DNA from 2 places in the Colwellia sp. BRX10-9 genome. Region 1 is predicted to be linked to the other one. Evidence: riboswitches for the same ligand, from Rfam matches in the RefSeq annotation. Region 1 holds a riboswitch; the other holds the start of a gene.

Region 1 (6,056 bases):
GAGATAAATGTTGCGCTAAAGGTTTAACTTTTGATTGTGCATCTTCGCTGACATAAGCCATGCTAAAGATTAAACTGGTACTGACGGCTCGGCTTAAGGTATGCGCTATAATCAATGCCACAAAAAGTGCTAATAAAGGATTGCTGCTATGGCTACTTAATAACACTAAACTCTGATATTTGATCATTAAAATAAAAAATAAGCTGGCTGCGCCATAAGTCCCTAAACGGCTATCTTTCATAATGTTTAGCTTTTGTTCAACGGTCCAACCACCACCAAAGCCATCCCAAACATCAGCCCAACCATCTTCGTGAAAAGCGCCGGTAAGCAATAAGCTCGCCGCCATAGAAATAAGTACCGCTAAAGAAATGGGTAAAAAGCTCGCCAACAACACTAAAATAGAGGCGGTGATCACACCAATAAACAAACCAATTAAGGCAAAATATCGGCTCGCTTGATGAAGCATTTCAGGTTTTACCACCTCAGGTAAACGCACCGGTATACGAGTAAAAAAACTTAAAGCGAGTAACAACAAATAGTATTGTTGTTGGCATTGTTGCCAGCGTGATTGCTTAGTCATTTAATCTTCAGCTTTGTTAGTGTTAGCACCCGTAACATCGGTCACTTGCGCCTGAGTAAAGCTTGCCATATCATTATAAAAAGCCACAGCCGCCTGAATTAATGGCAGTGCTAATGCAGCGCCTGTGCCTTCCCCTAAGCGTAAACCTAAATTTAATAGCGGCTTAACCTGCAAATGGCTAAGCATTTTTTGATGACCTTGCTCACCCGAGCAATGGGCAAAAATCATATACTCTTTAACATTTTTATTAATACTGATAGCGAGCATAGCGGCGGCAGTACAAATAAAACCGTCAACAACAACAAGCATTTCTTGTTCGGCCGCCGCTAACATAGCTGCGGTAATTTGTACGATTTCAAAACCACCTAAAGACGCTAAAATTTCTTTAGGGCTGCTGAGATTCCCTTGATGAAGCACTAATGCTTGCTCAATGACCTGTTGTTTGATTTTTACTATTTCATCACTAACGCCAGTACCTCGTCCAACACATTCACTGGCTGAAATACCCATAACAGCCGCCATAATAGCTGCGGCAGAAGTGGTGTTACCAATTCCCATTTCACCAAAAGCGATTAAGTTACAGCCTTTTTCATGAACTGATTTGACCAAAGCAGTCGCTTTTTCAAAACCGAGTTCAACTTGCGCTAGACTCATCGCTGGTGCGATATTTAATGGTGCGGTGATATTGCCTAAACGTTGATTGATAACGCCTGAACAATTATCAATTGGCGATAAAATACCCGCATCTACCACACTTAACTGCCAACCAAGCTGCTTACAAAAGACATTAATCGCCGCGCCACCGCTGGCAAAATTAGCCACCATTTGTGAGGTCACTTCACTAGGTGCAATAGAAACACCTTGCGCTGCGACACCGTGATCACCGGCAAATATAAATAAACTAGGATGTTTAATACTCAATGATTGTTGGTCAGTATTTACTATTGATAACTGCACAGCGGCAATAATTTTAGCGGTATCTTCTAGTTGGCCTAATGCGCCGAGTGGTTTAGTTTTTCCATCGATAGTCGACTGGATCTGTTGATTAAACACATCAGTTACTTTTTTAATAGCAAAGTTCATCAATAGCTCCTTTAAGCTTTATTTTTGCGAAAGTACAACAAGGATAAAAAGAATAAGCTCCCCAAAGCAGAAGTGATAACACCTACGGGTAGCTCTTGGTTTTCTAGTACAACTCTCGATAATACATCCACCCAAATCATAAAAATACCACCGACTAAAGCCGTTAACATAATGCCAAAAACAGTACCTTGAGAAACAAAAAATCGTACAATATGGGGTATCATCAAGCCAACAAAGCCTATACCGCCGCACAAAGAGACTAACGTTGCGGTGATCAGTGAACTCAGTACCAACATCACTAAGCGAAAGCGGTTAACATTAATACCTAAGGTTGTAGCACTTTCATCGCCTAACAACATTGCATTCAGTTGGCGTCGATACGCTAACATCATAATGACACAGCTAATAATAACGACCGCGGGAAACCATAAAATAGACCATTGCGCACGCGAAAAACTGCCCATAGTCCAAAATAATATCGCCGTAACCGCTTGTGGATCGGTATGATAAAGTAACAAGCTAGTAAATGAGCTGAACAAAAACGATAACGCTACGCCAGCCAATAGCATAGATTCAACTTGTTGACTTTGCCGACGACCAGAGATCATTAGCAACATTAGCATCGCCACTAAACTGCCCGCAAAAGCCGCGACAGGTGTTACAACAGAAATAGTGCTGCCCAGTAAAACAATAGATATAACGACTCCTAAAGAAGCCCCTGAAGAAATACCAAAAAGATAAGGGTCGGCTAATGGATTTCGCGTTACCGTTTGTAAAATCAGCCCAGAAACCGCTAAGCCACAACCCGCTAAAAAAGCTAAAATAGCTCGCGGCATACGTAATTCCCAAATAATACGCTCATAAAAAATCACCTCGCTCGCGTATTTATCTGTGGATAAACTAGCCAGTAGACTCGAAGTAACATCGCTAAAACTAATATCTGCAGCACCTAAAGATAACGACGCAATAAAGCTGATAACACCAAAAGCTAAGGTCAGAAAAATAATCCACGAATGATTGACCTTAAACATGAGGTAACGCTCTACTTTCTGCCGTTTTTTCTTGAGTATCGTAGCCATAGAAATAAGAAATATGAGGAACCTTATGTTGTGGATGAAGAGAGACTTGCGCGCAGACACCAAATACATTTGATAACATTTCAGAGGTGATCACCGCTTGTGGTGACCCTTGCTTAACCAGTTTACCTTTATCTAACACCAGCAGTTGATCGCACATCGCACTGGCAAGGTTTAAATCATGAAAAGACGCAATAACCGTGATGCCTAGCGATTTAGCTAATTCAATAACCTGAATTTGATAGCGAACATCAAGATGACTGGTTGGCTCGTCCATAATAAGTAAGCTGGGCGTTTGCACGATAGCACGAGCTATAAGTGCGCGTTGTTTTTCTCCACCGGATAAATGTTCAAAATTTTGTAAGTTTTTATCCACTAAGCCAACCTGCTTAATAGCACGGTCTATCTTGAGTCGGTCGCTGGCTTGTTCACGGGTAAATAGACCTTTGTGTGGCAGTAAACCCAGCGCAACAACGTCATGAACAGTTAAGTTAAAATGGGTGGGTGTTTCTTGTAAAACTACAGCGATATCTTGCGCATATTGATAGGCGTCATACTTTTGCCAAATATCTTTTTGATTAAATTGCACCAAACCAGAATCAGGTTTTACGTAACGATATAAGCAGCGAAGTAAGCTAGACTTTCCTGCACCATTAGGCCCTAAAATACCAGTAAAACTGCCTTTTTTAATGGTGAAAGAAATATCATCTAAAATAAGTTGGCTGTCGGCATGCCAAGAAAGATGCTGCACTGAAAGCAATGCGGTATTAGCGGTATTTATTGATGAGGATTGATCCTGGCTACTATTCAAAAATTGCTACTCACATACTATTGACACTTAAGGAGCATCAAACAGAGCACAATCAATCTCTTAGTATATGAAAAACTCAAGAGTCGACAATACAATGTTCGAGTAAACCCGCTCGACTTTGTTGGTTTTGCCTGTCATTTTGATAGGCAAATGACTCTAAATTAATGGGTATCCTGACTTAAGCTTTATGGTTATTAAATACCACTAAAAGGCTTTTACAGTTGCGGGTACAGTTGCGGTTTTTCACCACATTCCCACATTAAAAATGAGTTATATAATTTTGTTTGGAGATTATCGTCTGCTCACTAAAAATAGCAAGGTTTAATTGCCAATAACACCGAATTCATTGACTTATCGAGGTAACTTATCACCACACTATTTTTGGCCAATCAACGCCACTATCATCAGTATAAATATTAACTTTAACTAGCCCCGCATAAGGAATATCAATATGGCTCATGTGAACTGTGCCCGGCATAGGCAAATTAAGTACACGCGCAATTAAGTGTTTGATAACACCGCCATGCGCAACCACCAAGGTATTTCCTTCGGGTGCGTCTGCGAGCCATTCTTGCCACCAAGTATCGACACGCTTGACAAAATCAGCCATAGCTTCACCATTAGGCACAGTATGCTGCCAAGGGTTTTGCCAAAAATCACCCAGTGAAGGCTGCACAGCACTGGCTTTTATCTGCCACAAGGCTTGATAGGTTTGTCCATCCCAATCACCAAAATTCATTTCTTTAAGGTTATCGATTAATTGGAGATTAATGCTGTATTTTAATGAGTATGCTTTGGCAAAAACCTGACAACGTTGCAAAGGTGAACTGATACAAAAGGATATCTCTGGTAATTTTTGGCTAACGTCCCACAGCTGTTGCAAGCCATTTTCAGAAAGTGCGACATCTGTTTTACCAGCTAGAATACCCGGTGTAGCAATTTCACCATGGCGTAATAAATATAAAGTCCGCTGTAGCAAAGCATTACCTCTTAATATATATAGTGTAAAAAAGCATAGCGTAACCTTAAATTCAACATTGCGTAAGTACTATGACAAATAGCTGTGCACTTATAAACAACAGCACAGGAGTCAATGTTGTTCACTTTAGCGAAAGTGAGCACTTAACTATCTTGCCATTTAGCCTCTCGTTAACCGAAGAAGCGCACGTTTTAACCTCTTCCTTTCCTTTCATGATGAGGCCTAGATTTAAAGCTGAAATACCTGCTAATTCGTTTGGATCTTGTGATACTGGTGGAAACCAAGGTGGTCCAGGTGGTCCTCCCCCTTAATACTTTAATGTAATAGCAAGAAGTGCCTAAATTCATCTATAAAAAAGCCGCTCAGTTTACCTGAACGGCTTGGCTAATTTAAATATGTTTAACTTTACTATTTAATTAGAAACTATAACGAGCAGTCAGTGTAATTCTACGTGGAGCTTGGTAGTTTACCGGTGTCGTATAGTTAGGGTTAGGCAGTCTCGATGAAGCCGAGCCTACGTCACCTGTTTCATTGTATTCAGTGACTTCTTGAAAGTTAAAGGCATTTCTAACATTGACTTTCACGGTTAAGCCATCAACATATTCCGGCTTATATGTTAAACCTAGGTCAACATTTTTAACCCATGGAGTACGGCCTTGATCGCCACGATTACCTAAGACACCACCACAGTAAAACGATGAAGCACCGTAATTAGCTAAACCGCCAGCATCAACACCTAACTCATCTCTAAGTTCGTCAAGCGGAATAAAACCAACACAGTTTCTTGGACGACCAGATTGTAAACTGAAATTAGCAGATACTGAAATCTCATCATTAACTTGGTATGCACCAAAAGCTTTAAAGGTGTGACGACGATCATTGGGTAAAGCACCATAGGCACCATGCTGAAATAATGCATTATCAATGTCTTGTGTTAAACCTGCATCCTCTTGCTCTAGAGTCGAGTTAACATAACCTTCTGAGTTACCTTCACTTTTAGCTAAAGTATAAGAGCCCTGCAAGAACCAACCGTCAGCAAAAGGCTTCTCGAAAGTGAATTCTAAAGCTTTATAAGTACGTTTGTATTTTTCTAGGCCAAAGTATTCTTCAGGAACACTTTCTACGTCGTAATTACCGTCATTGTTAAGATCCAGCGCAATAGAAAAATCATTACCTGGGTTCATCATCATACAGCCAGCCATTGATTTATAATCGAAATCATTATAACCATTGTCTGTTGCATAATCGATAAATGGCTGATGAGAACAGTAATCATCCATGCCATCTTTAACTTCACGGTAAATAGCCTTGGCACCTAAAATCCAGTCATCAACCTGCTGTTGATAGCCAAGAATAAATTCATCTTGATGCATAGGTTTTAAGTTTGTTGCCGCTACGGTTCTTGAATCAGGCGCTTTATCATCACCGTTAGAGTTTCTTGTACCAATAGCGTCGCCCACTTTATCAGGAGCAGCAGTGATTGGATTTTCATCAGCACTGTCTACATAAAAGTACTCTTCATAGCTC
Region 2 (6,056 bases), on a different contig from region 1:
TAATTCAAGTTGTAATTTTTTTGCAACTCCCGAACCGATAACAACACCAACCGTAGGGTTTTCGGTATTTTCATTATCAACGATCGCTTGCCAGCTGCCGGCAATCATATAATCGGCAATGGTAGAAACTTGCTGTTCTAACTTTACATCGACACCACGCACAGCAACGGCTTTGAGTTCACTGCCATGTTGCATCATACCGGTAAGTTTAATCACAGGTGCAGCGGCTATCACTTGTGGATGTTGTTGTGCTTTCGCCACGTGTTTTTGCCAGTTATCTATCGGCGTATTAATAGCAATTAGCTCACCGTGAGGAATAACCGACAGCAAATGTTGCGCTAATGCTCGCTCGAAACCGTTCATTGCTGAGAGCACTATAATCAATACCATTACACCAAGCGCAATACCGATAGTGGAAGATGCTGAAATAAACGAAGAGAAGCCATTACCGTTTCGGCTACGCACATAACGTAAACCTAAAAATAAACTTAATGATTTGGTCATTTAAAAGCCTTAACTTTCAAGGGGCGCTAACCGGCCGTGCGATAAACGTAGTTGACGATCCATTCTGGCAGCAAGTATTAAGTCATGGGTAACAATAACAAAACTGGTGTTTACCGTTTTATTAAGGTCACGTAATAACTGATATATTTGCTCTGCGGTATCAAAGTCTAAATTACCTGTTGGTTCATCAGCTAATATTAATGAAGGTTTAGTCACTAATGCCCGAGCAATAGCGACACGTTGACGCTCACCACCAGAAAGCGCGGAGGGCCGGTGCTCAAAGCGGTGACTTAACCCAACCTGTGTGAGCATTTCTTGTGCGGCAGCTAGGGCCGATTTAGGTGAATCCCCGCGAATCAGTAAAGGCATTGCCACGTTTTCTTGTGCTGAAAACTCCATCATTAAATGATGGAATTGATAAATAAAACCAATATGTTTATTGCGAAATTTAGCACGTTGCTTGTCAGATAACTGGTGGATATCAACACCGCTAATAAAGACCTGCCCTGAAGATGGAGAATCGAGTGCTCCAGCTATATGTAAAAAAGTACTTTTACCACAACCAGAGCTGCCCACTATAGCAACAAGTTCACCCGCATCTACTGACAAATCAAGCCCGTCTAAGACTTTGGTTTCAATGCTACCTTGATAATATGACTTTGATAATTGCTGACAAAGTAAACCTTTACTCATTTCGTAAAACCTCGGCAGGCTCTGTTAAAGAAGCCTGATAAGCGGGATATAATGTAGCAATAAAACTCATCGCTAACGCTGATAAAACAATACTAAACACATTGTTCACTGATAGTTCGACGGGCAAAGACTGCCCTGCTCCCAATAAATTAACACCGAGAAGGGTAAATATAGTGTTTAAATTTAAGGTTAGTATGGCGCCAACCACAGTACCGATAGTGACGCCCCAAAAACCATTAACTAAACCTTGAGTAATAAATATTTTTACCACGCCAAGACGATCTAGCCCAAGTGTTTGTAAAATACTAATTTCACCCTTTTTTTCGATAACAACCATCACTAAAGCGGAAACAATATTAAACGCGGCAACGGCAATAATTAAGCTCAACATCAACCACATCATATTTTTCTCCATGCGCACAGCAGAAAATAAAGCGCCTTGAGTATCGCGCCATGTCGTAAAATCATACTGTGGATATTGTTGTTTTAAACGTTTGACCACTTGCTCAGCAGCAAAAGCATCATCAAGATACAAACGAAGTTTTTCAACGCCATCACCTCTTTGTCGATGAAGTTTTGCGCCATCTTTACTGTGAATATAGACCAGTCCTTCATCAACTTGTGAGCCAACACTAAAAATACCAGCGATGGTAAAAGTGCGTTGCACCGGAATTCTCCCCATTGGGGTAAATACGGTTTTATTAGGCAGTGTTAAACGTATTTTATCACCCAAATCGACATCAAGTTGCCTTGCTAACGACTGTCCGATAACAATGGCAAAGCTCTGTGTCGATAGATTATCTAAATGTCCTGATACCATAGAGTTGTTAACAATATTGTGCTGCTCGAATTCAGGCATGATTCCTTGAATGAGTACACCGCGTAATGCGCCAGAATTAGCTTGTATGAGTGCTTCACTTTCCAACAAAGGAGTAACTTCTTTAACTTTAGGCGTAAGTAATAATTGTTCACGTAGGATTTGCCATGTAGGTAAAGCATTGTTTTTGTTTTGCTGAGGTTGATTGGCGACGACAATATGGGGAACTAGACCCAATATTCTCCGTTTTTGTTCACCTTCTAAACCGTCCATAACGGAAACAACGGTGATCAATGATGCGACACCCAGGACGATACCGACAATGGAGAAAAAAGTGATAAAGGATACAAATCCAGAACTTTTACGGCTACGACTATAGCGTAGCCCAATGAAAAAACTGACGGGTTGAAACATTAATTAAACTTCATCTTATGTTATTCAGTAAGAGAACTATTACTCTATAAGTAGCCACAGCATAGCACAGTCAATGTTTTATTTGGCAGCAAAAAAGCCAACAATTAATATTGATAAAAATCAAAGTAAAAAATATTACGATTACTTTCAATTAGTTAAATAAAAAAATAAAAAAATCATCAGGCTTAATGTACAAAATAAAATACGGCACTGCTGATACATTATGTAAAAATTCATGTCCAAATCTAGTAAAAAGCCCTGTAACCCTTTAGTATCAATGCGTTTACCATTTTATAACCATATTCTTTACTTAATAATAATGAGATTACCATGAAAAAAATAATAACAGGTGCAGTCTGTTCTTCGTTATTGTTGCTTGCCGCTTGCAACGACAATCCAGAAAGCACTGAGACAACTAAGCAAGAAATGCCTATCATGCAAAAAACTGCATTAGCTTCAGGTATCGACAAAGCAACAATGGACTTATCCGTTCGTCCACAAGACAACTTTTATCGTTATGTAAACGGTGCTTGGTTGAACGCTAATGAAATCCCTGGAGATAAAACGTCAATTGGTGCCTTTTATGACTTACGTGACGAAGCTGATGACAATGTAAAAGTAATCATTGAAGAATTAGCAGCAACAGAAAATTTAAAAATGGGCAGCGACGAGCAAAAAGTAGCTGACTTATTCCGTTCATATATGAACATGGATGCACGTAATACTGCAGGTACGGCTCCTATCCAACCATTATTTGATAGCATCAATGGTTTAAAAGACAAGAATGAACTTGCGACATTTTTTGGTGAAAATCAAAAAAATGGTGTAGGTAGCCCATTAGCGTTTTATATCAGCGTTGACGGTAAAGACTCAACTCGCTATGCCACTCATATTTGGCAAACAGGTTTAGGCTTACCCGACAGAGATTACTACTTTGATGAAACCGAACGTTTTGCCGCATTACGTAAAGGTTATGTTGCTCATATTGAAAATATGTTCAACTTAGCTGGTTTGAAAAACGGTAAAGCTGCTGCGCAAACGGTCATGGCAATTGAAACTAAATTAGCAGGTTTTCATTGGACAAAAGTTGAAACTCGTGACAGCAGTAAAACTTACAATAAATTCGATGTCGCTGACTTAAACACAGTTACTGATGCATTTAACTGGAATGCTTACCTTGCTGCTCAAGGCGTATCAGCCCAAAAAGACATCATTATTAACCAACCTTCATTTGTTAAAGGTTTTGGCGAAATATTTGCAGCAACCTCATTAGCTGATTGGCAAACTTACTTAACTTTCCATACCTTAAGTAACTTTGCTGGTTCTTTAACCGCTGATTTAGATAATGAAAATTTTGACTTTTATTCTCAGCAGTTAAGAGGACAAAAAGAACAACGTCCAATGTGGAAGCGTGGTGTTGGCGTAGTTAACAGCAATTTAGGTGAGGTTATTGGTAAAGTTTATGTGAGCCGTCACTTTAAGCCTGAAGCTAAAACCCGAATGACACAACTTGTTGAAAACTTACGCGGAGCATATGGTGCAAGTATTGATGAACTAGAGTGGATGTCTGATTCAACTAAAAAAGCTGCCCATGTAAAACTAGCAAGCTTTGATCCTAAAATTGGTTACCCAAATAAGTGGGAAGATTACTCCGCACTTGTTATTAAAGGTGATGACTTAGTTGGCAATAAAATGCGTTCTGGTAGTGTTTCTCATCAAAAAGAAGTCGCTAAGTTAGGTGGTCCAATTGATAAGCAAGAATGGGGCATGACGCCGCAAACTGTTAATGCTTATTACAATCCAACTAAGAATGAAATTGTTTTCCCTGCAGCCATATTACAACCACCATTTTTCAACTTAGCCGCTGACGATGCGGTTAACTATGGCGGTATTGGCGCGGTTATCGGTCATGAAATGGGTCACGGATTTGACGACCAAGGGAGTAAGTATGATGGCGACGGTAACATGCGTAACTGGTGGACTGAAGCAGATTTAGCAGCCTTTAAAGTTCGCACCGATGACTTGGTAAAACAATACGATGGCTATTCAGTATTTGAAGACTTAAATGTAAACGGTTCTTTAACACTGGGCGAGAATATTGGTGATTTATCAGGGGTAACTATCGCGTATAAAGCTTATATTGCTTCATTAAATGGTAAAGAAGCACCGGTAATTGACGGACTAACTGGCGATCAACGTTTCTTCATGGGCTTTGCTCAAGTATGGCGTGGAAAAAAGGTTGAGAAATCATTACGTAATCAAGTAGCAACTGACCCTCATTCACCTGGTGAGTTCCGTGCATTAGGCTCTTTATCTAACATGCCTGAATTCTACAAAGCGTTTAACGTTAAAGAAGGTGATGCTATGTATATCGCCCCTGAGAAACGTGTAAAAATTTGGTAAGCCAATGGCTTAATTAAATAACGTTATTATTAGAAAAACACTAAAAAGCCAACAACTATTGTTGGCTTTTTTATTACTGAAAATACCCGGCCTTAGATTCTATTTATCAAAAACATAAAATCAATGATGTTTAATACCGCTAGATATTGTAAATAATTATAAATCTCGTAAACTAACGCAACGTAAATGTGTTTAGGGAATAAGGTGAGAAACCTTGACTGTTCCCGCAACTGTAAATTGTAGTGACTTAAGAGTTGCCAATGAGTCAGCATACCTATCCACAATAAAATCACCACCATTAACATCAATAAAATCGTGCGGGAATACACGGTAAATTGCTATTTTTTAAGGGCCCCCCTTAACGTTAGCCTTGCCTTTTCTCCTCTTTAAAAAAACTATAATTACCCATAGGAATACTCATGGTTGACGAAACACAAAAAAGTGAAAAACACCAAGCACGCATGCAAAAAGTAAAAGACAAAGTTGATGCAAGAGTTGATGCTGCCACTGATGAACGCGGTATATTAATTGTAATTACAGGTAACGGTAAGGGTAAGTCAACATCAGGATTTGGCACGCTAACTCGCGCAGTAGGACACGGTCTAAACGCAGCAGCCATTCAGTTTATAAAAGGCACTTGGGCTTGTGGCGAAAGAAATGTCCTAGAAAAGCTCGGCGTACCTTTTCACGTGATGGCAACAGGGTTTACTTGGAATACACAAGATAAATCAACCGATATTGCCGCTGCTCAACTTGTTTGGAAAGAAGCAAAGAAACTATTAGCTGACGAAACCGTTGATGTTGTGCTACTTGATGAACTGACTTACATGCTGTCGTTTAAATACCTTGATCTTGATGAAGTACTAGACGCCATCGCTAATCGCCCGCCGATGCAACATGTAATAGCCACAGGCCGTGGCGCACACCGTTCACTCTTAGAATTAGCTGATACAGTAAGTGAAGTGCAATCGATTAAACATGCTTTTGATAATAATATAAAAGCACAAAAAGGTATTGATTGGTAATAACTCAGCCATATTGATACCAACTACGTTATGTTGATACCAACTACGTCATGCTGATAACAACTACGTCATGTTGATAACAACTACGTCATGTTGATACCAACTACGTCATGCTGAATTTATTTCAGTATCAGCATGGCGAAATGACAACCTAAAATCGAGCTTTCATGTGTTACACGCATAATGTCTGAGATTGATCT

Evidence for each region. Region 1 has a riboswitch for cobalamin ahead of H4J69_RS10420 (ABC transporter ATP-binding protein). Riboswitches for the same ligand answer to the same signal wherever they lie in the genome.
Region 2: it holds a riboswitch for cobalamin, as region 1 does, so the genes downstream of both, cobO (cob(I)yrinic acid a,c-diamide adenosyltransferase) here and H4J69_RS10420 (ABC transporter ATP-binding protein) in region 1, are expected to answer to the same signal.

Annotation. Positions count from the first base shown of each region.
Region 1 covers NZ_JACGVV010000015.1:18,191-24,246, reverse strand. The annotation lists gene H4J69_RS10435 (adenosylcobinamide-GDP ribazoletransferase) at 1-580, opposite strand, end outside; gene cobT (nicotinate-nucleotide--dimethylbenzimidazole phosphoribosyltransferase) at 581-1,663, opposite strand; gene H4J69_RS10425 (iron ABC transporter permease) at 1,675-2,694, opposite strand; gene H4J69_RS10420 (ABC transporter ATP-binding protein) at 2,687-3,550, opposite strand; cobalamin riboswitch at 3,696-3,845, opposite strand; gene H4J69_RS10415 (histidine phosphatase family protein) at 3,918-4,529, opposite strand; gene H4J69_RS10410 (hypothetical protein) at 4,601-4,840, shown strand; gene H4J69_RS10405 (TonB-dependent receptor) at 4,946-6,056, opposite strand, start outside.
Region 2 covers NZ_JACGVV010000037.1:56-6,111, reverse strand. The annotation lists gene lolE (lipoprotein-releasing ABC transporter permease subunit LolE) at 1-504, opposite strand, end outside; gene lolD (lipoprotein-releasing ABC transporter ATP-binding protein LolD) at 514-1,197, opposite strand; gene H4J69_RS16830 (lipoprotein-releasing ABC transporter permease subunit) at 1,190-2,428, opposite strand; gene H4J69_RS16825 (M13 family metallopeptidase) at 2,759-4,831, shown strand; cobalamin riboswitch at 4,984-5,128, shown strand; gene cobO (cob(I)yrinic acid a,c-diamide adenosyltransferase) at 5,251-5,856, shown strand.